DNA from 3 places in the Cytobacillus gottheilii genome. Region 1 is predicted to be linked to each of the others. Evidence: riboswitches for the same ligand, from Rfam matches in the RefSeq annotation. Region 1 holds a riboswitch; each other region holds the start of a gene.
What was found. Region 1 has a riboswitch for thiamine pyrophosphate ahead of thiW (energy coupling factor transporter S component ThiW). Riboswitches for the same ligand answer to the same signal wherever they lie in the genome.

Region 1 (4,281 bases):
TTAATCACTAGAGCATCTCCAAGTCCAGCCATCGCTTCAACTTCTTCTATACTTGTAGCCATTACAGGAGATGCACCAATAGCCAATGTTGCATTGGCACAATCGTTAATGGTTACATTATTCGTAATTTGATGGATTAAAGGTTTTGCAGTTTCCAAGTCTCTGAAAATTTGATTCACGCTCAGTTGCTCCATGTCTTCTCTGCCTCCTGATACATTTTTGCTTTTCTGTATAAATCATAAAAATGGTTTGTTGGGCCATGACCGTTGCCAATATCAAGGCTATGCTCAATTGCCATATGTATATATGATTTTCCTCGCTTCACCGCTTCAAGCATATCAAACCCGCGAGCAAGGTTAGCAGCAATTGCCGAAGAAAGAGTACACCCTGTTCCATGTGTATTTTTTGTCTCAATTCTCGTGCCGCTAATCCAATGAAAATTGGTTCCATCATAGTACAAATCATCTGGTTCCCCTTCCATATGCCCTCCCTTTAACAGCACCGATCTGGCACCAAGTTTTGTCATATCCATACATGCTTTCTCCATGTCTTTCTTGTTTGAAATAGGATAACCAAGAATGACCTCTGCTTCTGGGATATTAGGGGTTATAATAGTTGCGAGCGGAAGCATGTGATCTATTAAAGAAGTCACTGCTTCTTGTCTCAGCAAATGATGCCCGCCTTTTGAAACCATGACTGGGTCAAGCACAATATGAGACGGCGCATATTTTTGCAGGCCTTGCGTTACCGTTTTAATTGTGTCTGCAGATGAAAGCATCCCGATTTTTACGGCATCAACCGTAATATCATCAAATACAGCTTCTATTTGATCTCTGATAATATTCACATCTATATCCTGTACAGAACGAACTTCCTGTGTATTTTGAGCTGTAATAGCAGTAATAACGGACATCCCAAAAACGCCATTTGCGCTAAATGATTTTAAGTCCGCTTGAATACCGGCACCTCCGCCTGAATCTGAGCCTGCAATCGTCAATGCTGTTTTCATTGTAAAATGCCTCCTAATGCTTTATTTTTCACCATTACTTTCAATAATCCGTAACCCATCAAAGCACCTGTAAAGCTGCTGAAGATAAATGCCGGCACAAACCCAAATAGCGCTGCTTCCTGTCCAAGGAAAAGGACAGAAATCGGATAGGTCGCCATTGCACCTAATATGCCTGTTCCAACCACTTCACCTGCTGCTGCAAAACTGAGTTTACGAGTTTTGGAGAAAAGAATTGCTGCTAAAAAGGCACCAATCATACTGCCTGGATAAGCAAAAATACTGCCTGTTCCCAGCATATTTCTTAAAGTTGATGAAAGAAAAGCTTGAATCACTGCATACCATGGGCCAAGCAAAACAGCCGAGAGCACATTAGCAAAATGCTGAATAGGAAAGATTTTTGCAAATCCTACCGGTATGTAAATAAGACTGCTGGAAACCGTCGTAATAGCTGCAATAAATGCAATAATGGTTAGTTTTTTTGTACTGTTCATCATTTTTTATTTCCCCCTTAATATTTAATAAGTGCGAATCCTCATATTATATAAGCCAATCTCTTCCCTCCCGGCAGCACACTTTGTGAATGAATACGGCTTATTCCTCAATATAAAAAACCGCTCCTATAGCAGAAGCGGTTAACAAACAGCACATGTGCACTTATGTTAACTGCTTCCCTACGCTAGTTCTAACTAGATCAGGTTCAAAGGGTTCTTCTCAGCCAATTTGGCGCCCCCAGCAGATTTTTAATTTTCAAGTTTTACACCATATCAAGATATTCCGATTTCTGTTCCATTGGCTTAAAGGAATGATTCCATAGAGACAAAAAGCCGCTCATGAAAACACGAGCGGCGAATATGTATAGATCAGCAGAATATAATCTATAGCACTTCCCTACGCCAGTGTTAACAGGATCAGGTTCAGAGGGTTTGGCATTACTGCCATCTCAGTCTTAAAAAGACACCCCTAGTGTAAGAAGTATTCATTTTTCAACACTATCATAACATTTTTGTATTATTTTGCAAACGTTATGTCTTTTTTAGAAATTCCTCAATATCCTTTTTTTGCTCCTCATATAGCTTTTCTCCCATAAGAGCCAGTTCATGTGAAAATGTCACATCATCAAATGGCATTTCTTTTTCCAGCTCGGCATTCAGACGTAAATATTGGTCATGCAGCAAATGCCGGCAATGATATGAGATGGCTTCTGAAGAAATATGAAGCGCAAGATCAAGAAGTTTTGGTGTCATCCTAAAAGAGGGAAATTGAAAAGGCAGCCAGCTTTGAGCACCCCATTCTCTGCCTTCCTCTTCCTGAAAAGGAATAGATTGCAGTCCAGTCCCAATCGATAAAACATGGATATCTTCAAGTTTTTGATGAAAAAAACTGAGCGCCTCTGTGATTGTAACCAATGTTGGATTATTTGCCCATATGCCGCCATCAATGGCTAAAAGTTTATTTTGCATTTCATTAGGGGGAAAATAAACCGGTGCAGAACAGGATGAAAGCACGGCATCCCACAGTTTAATCTCTTCCTTTTTCTCTCCAGGATTGCGTACATGTGAGCGATGAACATACGGCTTTCCTTTATGAATATCTACCGCTGGTAAAAGCAATGGCTTTTCCACATCACATAGCAATGTCTCTCCGTAGGCATCTTGTAAATATTGTCGTAAATGATGGTTTGTATAAATGCTTTTAAATAAACCAACTGTAGCATGTCTTTCAAAGATCTTTTCACCATGCTGTAGATAAATATCATAAACATCTTCCATTTCTTTACCTACAGATGCAGCAGCTGCAATAATGGCACCTGTACTGGTTCCGGCAAAGACATCAAAGAGATCAGCAATCTTACATTTATATTGTTTTTCAATATTTTTTAAGACGGTGACCGCCAAAATACCCCGTATTCCGCCGCCATCAATAGCTAAAATTTTCACATACTCACCTATATATTCGTTTCTTATAATGTTCCCTGATGATCCCTATCTATACAGATATTGATAAATACTTTGAGCGTTTTCTTTAGGTATCTACATACAAGCTTCATTATATTCGAAAGATAAAAAGGAGTTATCACACTATTTAATTTTTACAGCAAATTATTTCTATATTATAATTCTCTTTAAATGCAAAAGGAAATGGGGATCATCGCTTAATATGCATAAAAAAATTATCTTAACAGGTTTTATGGGCTCTGGTAAGACAACTGTGGGACAACTAATTGCCAAAGAGCTAAAAGTTCCTTTTATAGATGTCGATGAAGAAATAGAAAAATGGTATGGTCTAAAAACGACTGAGATTTTTCAGCAATTTGGAGAACAGGAATTCCGCCGTACTGAACTTGATCAAGTAAAAAGAATTTGCAGCAATACAGAAATTCAAGTCGTTTCATTAGGTGGAGGTGCCTTTCTGCAGGAAGAAATCAGGAATACTTGCATGGAAAATGGAACGGTCTTTTACCTTTGGGTTTCTTGGGACGTTTGGAAGCAGAGACTGGATTCTTTAGTGCCTTCAAGACCACTTCTGCAGGGAAAAACAGAAAATGAAATTCACCGCATTTTCACAGACCGGCAAAAAATATATAACACTTATCATTTTAAAATAAAAGCAGACAATGGAGCAGAACAAACAGCAAAAGAGATCCTTCAAGAAGTGTAAACGGCTGAAAATAAAAAGGAGAATCGTTCAAAAACGATCCTCCTTTTTATTTATAAATCTAAAAACCTCAATAAATCTCCATTTAAAATTTCATCTGACATATTTAGCTCATCTCTTACCTTTTCTAAATTAGAATTACAGGCACCTTCTTCAGCTTCTTCACCACTTTTTTTATCATAGCAGACATTATTGATATAAATATGCTGATCAGACACATAAGATCCGTCACGGAAAATGACAGGCTGATCATGATCACGCGTCATTAAATTCTGGCCGAATGAAGGTGTGTCAACATCCGTAATACCTAATAGCGATAGCAGAGTCGGACGGATATCGATCTCCCCGCCAATATTTGAAAACACCTTACCTGCTTGGCCTGGCACATGGATAATGACCGGCACTTTTTGCAGTTCAACATGGTGGACGGGTGATGGCTCGAGATCAAGTAATTCTAATACGCCATCTTCATATTTTTCAGATATCCCGTAATGATCGCCATATAAGACAAATACTGTATCCTCATATAACCCTAATTCTTTGAACTGATCAAACAGCCTTCTGATCGCTTCATCCTGATAGCGCACCGTTGTCACATAGCGATTGACAACATCTTG
Region 2 (4,281 bases), 1.4 Mb from region 1:
TCATTTATCACAGCCGCTATATGCCTTAATTTTGCAGTTTCTTTTATTCTTTTTAACCATGCTGACGATCCAGCTCTTTCTCACCATTTTATATGCAATAACAAAGAGCAAACGCACCATCTATTTTTCTATTGCCTTTTTATATGCGGTGGCGATCCTTTCCTTTAAGGTGTTTCCGATATCCTTCAAATGGATCCTTTTGCCGAATTATCTTAGTCTATTTCACGGTGCTGCCAGTTTTAATAGCATATGGATCTCCTTTATGATCATTATCTTGTTGTTTGGCATTGGTTTATTAGCTTTGAATTATATTGGAAGAGATTTTCGAGCTGTCAGGCATATATTTATAACTTCATGGCCAATCCTTTTATTTGCAGTGATCGTGTGTACGGGAATGGTGTATCATGCTTCTTTATATTCCGATGAGACCCTGACGATATGGGACATTTGGATTCTTACTTTCTATGGAACGACAAATGATGCTTTTCAAATTCTCTCTCTTAGTTTTTATGTGATTGCTTTTATGGGGTTTGTATATTTTGTACAGCTTATACTGCAAAAACAATTGACAGAGATGAGCCATTACTCGATTATTCGGCACAAATCCTTATTGAAATGGTTTAATGGCTGGTTCCTTATGATTATGTGGTATACGGGATTGTTTCTATTGTCTCTGGCTCTTCTTCTTTTCACTATTTCAGCAGGTTTTGATTATTCGTTTTCCTTGCATGTGGAATTGCAGCAGGATTTGCCAGTTTTACAGGTTGGCTATCATTACTTTGTGAATGGATTTCTACAAATCATTTTTTATGTAATACTGGTGTTTTTAATCACATGGCTGACAAAAGATGTTATGAAAAGCTTTGTTATCCTCTTGATTTCTATATTGTTCATGTTTCCGGGAATGAACCCCGGCGCCTTCATCCCAGTTGGCCTTAATAGCATGGGGCAATTACTGACAGAGGCATCAGTCTATATGATTTCTATTCAATTATTGATTGCTGTCGTTATTGAAGTGATCGTCCTGGTTTATGTATTGAAGAGAAGAGATTTTATGATATAAGGAGGATGTGACGAATTATGACCATCATTGATCTGAAAAATATAAGCAAATCCTATAAAGGATTAGTTTTATTTGAAAATACGAATCTCGCTATTGAAAAGGGGAAGATCTATGGATTAACAGGGCCTAATGGGTCAGGGAAATCGGTGTTATTTAAAATGATGTGCGGTTTTATTTTTCCGGATCAAGGGACTGTTACTATACGGGGAAAACAGCTTGGAAAAGATAATCGTTTCCCTGAAGACTTTGGCATTATTATTGATCGGCCTGGTTATATAGGCAATAAAACAGGCTTTGAAAACTTAAAGTACCTAGCCATGATTAATAGAAAAATCTCTGATGAGCAAATCAAAGAGACAATGATAAAAGTAGGACTCCAGCCTGCAGCCAAACAAAAAGTTAAAGAGTATTCACTTGGCATGAAACAAAAATTAGCTATCGCCCAAGCGATTATGGAAGACCAGGAAATTCTCTTATTAGATGAACCCTTTAACGCCCTGGATGTTGATAGTGTGGAGAATATACGCGGACTATTAAAATCTTTGAAAGACAAAGGCAAAACCATTGTATTGACTAGCCATAACCAAGAAGATATAGATCTTTTAAGTGACCACATCTACAGAGTCCGGAATTTTACTCTAGAAAAAATAAAATAATGTTGACGAGATCAGAGGAGGCTGTAATCTCTTATTGCAGCCGGTATGGTTTTATCCTTTAGTAAGATTCACAGAATCAGCGTTTCTTTCGTCCTGTTTTTGAATAAATTCCAAAATATCCTTTTATTTACTGTTCGTTTATATTAAACTAAAAGCACAATTGAATAGTAATAACTAGGGGAGTCCAATAAGCTGGGCTGAGAGGGAAACGCTATAAAGTTTCTTGACCCTTTGGACCTGATCTGGATCATGCCAGCGTAGGGAAGTTAGTGAATACTTGCTATGTATACTTCTGCATATTCTGAAGCTGGGTCTGTTTATTTTACAATGGACCCAGCTTCTTTTTGTGCACTTCACTGAAGGATGTCTTTGCATTTCCCGAGATCAAGTCCTTAACAATATGTTAAAGGAGAGATAAAATGATCAACCCCACTGTAAACGGTAAAATGATTTCCATTATGTCCAGCTTTCCCGGCAGCAAAAAAGTGTATGTAGAAGGAACTAGGTCTGATATCCAGGTGCCAATGAGAGAAATTGAACTTAGTGCCACCACAGGATCTTTTGGAGATGAGAAGAACGAGCCCGTGCGTATTTATGATACAAGCGGGCCGTATACGGATCAGAATTATGCAGTGGATCTGACAAAAGGACTGCCGCCCATTCGCCAGAAATGGATCGATGAACGCGGCGATATTGAAAGCTATGAAGGTCGCAGGATAAAACCAGAAGATAATGGTTACCGCAATGAAGACGACCAGCGTACCCAGCACGGTGTGTTTCCCGGGCTAAAAAGAAAGCCTCTGCGGGCAAAACGAGGAAAAAATGTTACACAACTTCATTATGCAAGGAAAGGGATCATCACACCTGAAATGGAATTCATCGCCATCCGGGAAAATATGAATCCTGAATATATCCGTGAGGAAGTCGCCCGCGGACGAGCCATCATTCCAGCAAATATTAATCACCCTGAAAGTGAACCAATGATTATTGGCCGCAACTTTCATGTGAAAATCAATGCCAATATCGGCAATTCCGCTGTATCCTCGTCGATTGAAGAAGAGATTGAAAAAATGACCTGGGCAACGCGCTGGGGTGCTGATACCATTATGGATTTATCGACCGGGAAAAATATACACAAAACACGGGAGTGGATAATCCGAAATTCTGCTGTTCCTGTAGGCACTGTTCCAATCTATCAGGCACTTGAAAAAGTAAATGGGATTGCGGAAAATCTTAGTTGGAACGTATTTCGCGATACTCTGATTGAGCAAGCCGAACAAGGGGTAGATTATTTTACAATCCATGCTGGTGTGCGGCTGCATTATGTTCCATTAACAGCTAAGCGAATGACTGGTATCGTATCGCGCGGCGGTTCCATTATGGCTCAGTGGTGCTTATATCATCATCAAGAAAGTTTTTTATATACTCACTTTGAAGAAATATGTGAAATCATGAAAACCTATGATGTGGCCTTCTCATTAGGCGATGGACTCCGTCCCGGCTCAATCGCAGATGCAAATGATGAAGCTCAATTTGCCGAGCTTGAAACATTAGGTGAGCTGACTAAAATTGCCTGGAAGCACGATGTACAGGTAATGGTTGAAGGTCCTGGACATGTTCCAATGCATTTAATTAAAGAAAACATGGATAAGCAGCTTGAAATCTGTCAAGAAGCTCCATTCTATACATTAGGTCCGCTGACAACCGATATTGCACCAGGTTATGATCATATAACCTCTGCAATCGGCGCAGCCATGATCGGATGGTATGGAACAGCCATGCTCTGCTATGTGACGCCAAAGGAGCATTTAGGACTGCCAAATAAAGATGATGTCCGGGAAGGTGTGATCACCTATAAAATCGCTGCCCATGCAGCCGATTTGGCTAAAGGCCATCCTGGTGCCCAAATAAGAGATGACGCTTTATCAAAAGCGCGCTTTGAATTTCGCTGGAAGGACCAGTTTAATCTCTCCCTTGATCCAGAACGGGCACTGCAATATCATGATGAAACCCTGCCTGCAGAAGGTGCTAAGACGGCTCACTTCTGTTCCATGTGCGGGCCCAAATTTTGCTCAATGAGAATTTCCCAGGATATTCGAAACTATGCAAAAGAGAATATATTTGTTACAACAGCAGGTATAGAACAGGGGTTAAAGCAGAAAGCAGAAGAATTTAAAGAAGGCGGAAGTCAAATCTATAAATAGAACCAATTTGATATGTTGGTGATATTGCAGTTTATTTTCGCTTAATTGCTGGATAAATACTGAAGCACAGCTGAGTGAGAAAACAGTAAAAACGGGAGCACCTTATCCTAAAGGATCAACACATATGAAAAGCCAAAGAGCTCATGATCAAATGAGCTCTTTAGTTTATGAAAGTGATATAACAAGGAGTTTCCAAGCTATGAAACATTAAAGTCTCGCCATTTAATCAGTCTTCTATTTATTCAATCGTAAATGATGCGGATATTCTGTCATCCTCTGTCAAAGTTTGAATTACACGATAGGTTCCTTTTTCAAGCTGGGAAAGCTCGACATCCTGCGAAAAAGTGCCTCCATTTCT
Region 3 (4,281 bases), 770 kb from region 1:
CCAGCAAGGCAGCAGCTTTCGTCTGTCATCAAATATCTATTCTGCTCTGCTTTTGCCATCTCCAGGCATATCGCTAAAATGCTGCTTAGCACTATTAAAAAGAAGCGCCTTTAAAAAAGGAGCTTACTTTTAATAGCAGCCTATTCATTTTTTATCCATCTAATAGTCCTTTCAAAACGTCCAAAGCAAAAAAGCTCAAAATAATTTTGAGCTTCCAGCATTATATTGTGAATTGTAGTATTTTACTGGTTAATCGTTTTGACAACGGCCATTTCTTTACCAAAGCGATCTCCGTAATCGATAAACCCCAAGCTCTCGTATAAACCATGTGCCCCTAAATTTTCGGGATGATAGCCTACAACGAGCTTCTTTGCGTTTGGCAGATTGGACATTTTTGAAATCATTATTGAAGAAGCATCCTTACCAATGCCCTTACCCTGAAATCTATGATCAATCATTATTCTGTAAATCCAGTAACCATCAAGTTCTTCCGGTTCCGTATTATACATTAAAAAACCTGCAACTTGATCACCATAATATATAACAAACGGTCTTAATGACGGTTCAAATTTAGACTGCAGAATCGATATTGCATTGTTTTCTATAAATTTCTCTTGATTCTCTGTTATCTGCAATGAACAGCACTCATACCAGTTTTCTGCTGTTAATTCAGCCAATCTTACTATTTTGTCAATACTCAAAATTTATCCCCTTTCTAATATGGGGAACTGCTAATTGTTAATTAGACGTTACCCCGTTAGTGCATGCTGTATAAGTCATTAATTTATTTTTCATAATGAACGCCTCCTTGAACAATTGCTTTTTTTTTAATACTCCTCTATCCTATCACAGTTCCTTATAAAAATTACACAGATTATATGCACTCAAGCTCATTTCAGCATGACAAGATCTGTACAATGTAAAAGGACTTACATTTCGGGAAATGAAAAGGCTCAAATCACGAATGATCTGAGCCTGTATATCTGTGCTTATATTAATTTAAATTCTCTAAACTAAACTTAATCTTTACTTAAAGAATTCTTTGGTTTGTCTTTAGGTTCATCTTCATCACGCGTTAAATCTCTTGCAGAGTTTTTAAACTCTTTTAGAGTTTGTCCAAAAGCACGGCCAATTTCCGGCAATTTTTTAGGACCAAAGATAATAAGTGCTAATACTAATATAAGAATTAAACCTGGAATACCTATATTTGATAACATAACAACAACTCCTTTACTTGCATCATAGACGAAGATAAACAGAAATTCAAGTAACCCAGTAATACTCCAGTCTCAAAAACACCTTTGTCAATGGCAGGCAAACTCCTGAAGCTTCTTTTGATTCCAGATCCCCTTAAAAATAAAAAAGCAACATAGCTTCTGCCATGTTACTTAGCAAAACGGTGTTTTCCAATTTCACCTGTAACGGTTTGAGCTCTTAACCAGGTGCTATTCGTCAAATCCGGATTAAAGAAATAAACAGCTTCATTATTTCCTTGTCCCTCTAAAGCTATTGCCTCATTTACTGCCTTTTTTGCCTCTTTATCAGCTGGTTTATTGATACTTCCATTGTCGACAGGCTGAAACTGTCTCTTTTCATAAATCACTTGCTTAACGCTATCAGGAAAACGCTCATCTTCTACTCGATTTAAAACAACTTGAGCCACTGCAACCTTTCCTTTATAAGGTTCACCTTTTGCTTCAGCATGAACAAGCCTGGCAAGCAAGTCTTTCTCTTTCTTGGATATTGTATTAGGAATAATTAATTTATCTTCAGAATGAATAGCTTCTGCTGACAAATGATTAACTTCTTTTAATTCCAGCTCTGATACGGAGAATTTCAGTGCCACATCATATAATGTTTCCTGATCCTTAACATTGTAAATCGTAACAGAATCCAGCGTTTCAGCATTTATTTTCTTTGGTTCAGTAAATGTATATTGGAATGAGACCATGACAATAGCGGCAATCATGCTTAGAACAAATTTTTTCATTCGTTCTCCTCCATTCATTATAGTCTCGGAACAACAGAAACTACTGTAACACATTGTTCAAGAACGGGACAAACTTAATCTTTTCCATGGTTAATCTGGTAAAATCTTGTTCCGTCATTCTTCTTGCTAAAACATTAAAAGCTTTTTACTAGAAATTTCTTATTTTTTTGCTATAATGAAGACGTAATGTGGAACGCTAACCATTTTTAAACAAATACTTTACAAGTATGTAAAGACTGAGACTTTTGAATATAATTTCATATCGTTTTATGTAGGGGAACCGCTCTGCGGTTGAGATTTCATTATATAATGATAACCCTTTGAACCTGATCTGGCTGATACCAGCGTAGGGAACATAATGTAAAGCAATATTATGCTTATTTATTATGTCCCCTGGCTGCAGCAGCCAGGGGTTTTATGTTTATAAGGGAATTGTTCCATACTACTCATATGACATTAACTGAGATCTTCACGGAATGATCTTCACAATGAGGAGGATATTATGAAAAAATGGATGTTAACTGCATCGTTATTAATGGTTTTAACGGCTTGCGGAAATAACGAAGATACGGAAAACAACAGCACCAATGAGGCGGAAGAACTTGAAGAAGTGACGGTTGTTTTGGATTGGACTCCAAATACAAATCATACTGGACTTTATGCAGCCGTTGAAAATGGCTATTTTGAAGAAGCAGGACTTGATGTCGACATTATTTTGCCTGGTGATGCTGGTGCAGATCAATTGATTGCTTCGGGCAAAGCAGATTTTGGAGTCAGTTACCAGGAAAGTATTACACAAGCAAGAGTTCAGGGTGTACCGCTTGTTTCGATTGCAGCTGTCATTCAGCATAATACGTCAGGCTTTGCTTCTCCTGTAGAAAAAAATATTGAAACTCCTAAAGATTTTGCAGGAAAAACATACGGAGGCTTTGGATCTCCAGTTGAAGAGCAAATCCTTGAATCTCTAATGAGATCTGAGAATGCAAGTGCCGATGATGTTACGATCTTAAATATTGGCAGTGCAGATTTCTTTACTTCAGTTGAAAGAGATGTTGATTTTTCTTGGATCTTTTACGGCTGGACTGGGATTGAAGCAGAATTACGCGGTATAGATTTAAATATGATCTACCCTACCGATTATTCGGAAAATCTTGATTATTATACACCTGTTCTTGCTACTAACGAGGATATGATCAGCTCTAATCCTGAAATGATTGAAGCATTTTTAGAAGGAGCTTCAAAAGGGTATGAATATGTAATTGAAAATCCAGCGGAAGCTGCTGACATTCTAATAGAAGCAGTTCCAGACCTGGATCCTGAACTGGTTAAGAAAAGTCAGGAATGGCTGGCACCGCGTTATCAAGATGATGCAGATCAATGGGGAGCACAAAAACTAGAAGTATGGGAAAACTACGGTAATTGGATGTTTGAAAATGGATTGCTCGATGGCGAACTGGATGCAGAAAAAGCATTTACGAACGAATACTTACCAAAATAGGGGGAGAAAATCTTGGCTAATTCTTTAGTAAGCATACAAATAATTCCAAAAACTAAAAATGGGGAAAATGTCATTCCGTACGTTGACGAGGCGATTGCCATTATTGATGCTTCTGGCATCAAATATGAGGTACACCCTCTTGAAACCACTATGGAAGGTGATCTGGATCAAATTTTTGCGGTTATTAAGAAAATGAACGAAAAAATGATTGAGATTGGCAGTTCCAATGTTATCTCTCAAATCAAAATACTATTCCAGCCAGATGGCATTACAATGGATACGTTAACGGAGAAATATAAAGGATGAATACTGCTTTAAAGAAAGGATGGAGACCAATACTTGTTCTCCTCCTTTTATTCTTATTATGGGAAGGGATTGTCAGGTTTATTGAAGCACCATCCTGGCTAGTCCCTGCACCAAGCCTGATTTTTCAGGAAGCATATAACGGCTGGTCTCAGTTTGCACCTCACCTGCTTTCGACGACCAGTTTATCACTATATGGCTTTGCGATTGGTGCAGCTGTTGGGCTTGCCGCTGCCTTTTGTCTGCACATGCTTCCTTTTGTTAGAGAATCAGTTTATCCGCTTCTCATTCTGTCGCAAAACGTGCCAGTTATAGTTCTTGCCCCGCTTTTGGTCATCTGGTTCGGTTTTGGAATTCTGCCGAAAGTCATTGTCATTACGCTTGTCTGCTTTTTTCCTATTACGGTTGCTGCACTCGATGGGTTTAAACAAACACCTGCAGACTTAAAGCATTATATGAAAATGGCTGGAGCAACTAAACAGCAGCTTTT

Region 2: it holds a riboswitch for thiamine pyrophosphate, as region 1 does, so the genes downstream of both, thiC (phosphomethylpyrimidine synthase ThiC) here and thiW (energy coupling factor transporter S component ThiW) in region 1, are expected to answer to the same signal.
Region 3: it holds a riboswitch for thiamine pyrophosphate, as region 1 does, so the genes downstream of both, J1899_RS08405 (ABC transporter substrate-binding protein) here and thiW (energy coupling factor transporter S component ThiW) in region 1, are expected to answer to the same signal.

Annotation. Positions count from the first base shown of each region.
Region 1 covers NZ_CP071709.1:2,456,817-2,461,097, forward strand. Annotated here, with positions in the region: gene thiM (hydroxyethylthiazole kinase) at 1-194, opposite strand, end outside; gene thiD (bifunctional hydroxymethylpyrimidine kinase/phosphomethylpyrimidine kinase) at 182-1,009, opposite strand; gene thiW (energy coupling factor transporter S component ThiW) at 1,006-1,500, opposite strand; TPP riboswitch at 1,661-1,750, opposite strand; TPP riboswitch at 1,878-1,981, opposite strand; gene J1899_RS12125 (CBASS cGAMP-activated phospholipase) at 2,032-2,946, opposite strand; gene J1899_RS12130 (shikimate kinase) at 3,167-3,667, shown strand; gene J1899_RS12135 (LTA synthase family protein) at 3,718-4,281, opposite strand, start outside.
Region 2 covers NZ_CP071709.1:3,863,497-3,867,777, reverse strand. Annotated here, with positions in the region: gene J1899_RS19300 (permease) at 1-1,063, shown strand, start outside; gene J1899_RS19295 (ABC transporter ATP-binding protein) at 1,081-1,719, shown strand; TPP riboswitch at 1,886-2,000, shown strand; gene thiC (phosphomethylpyrimidine synthase ThiC) at 2,139-3,923, shown strand; gene J1899_RS19285 (immunoglobulin-like domain-containing protein) at 4,162-4,281, opposite strand, start outside.
Region 3 covers NZ_CP071709.1:1,682,705-1,686,985, reverse strand. Annotated here, with positions in the region: gene J1899_RS08420 (GNAT family N-acetyltransferase) at 243-701, opposite strand; gene J1899_RS08415 (twin-arginine translocase TatA/TatE family subunit) at 1,020-1,217, opposite strand; gene J1899_RS08410 (cell wall hydrolase) at 1,385-1,990, opposite strand; TPP riboswitch at 2,254-2,360, shown strand; gene J1899_RS08405 (ABC transporter substrate-binding protein) at 2,493-3,488, shown strand; gene J1899_RS08400 (thiamine-binding protein) at 3,501-3,794, shown strand; gene J1899_RS08395 (ABC transporter permease) at 3,791-4,281, shown strand, end outside.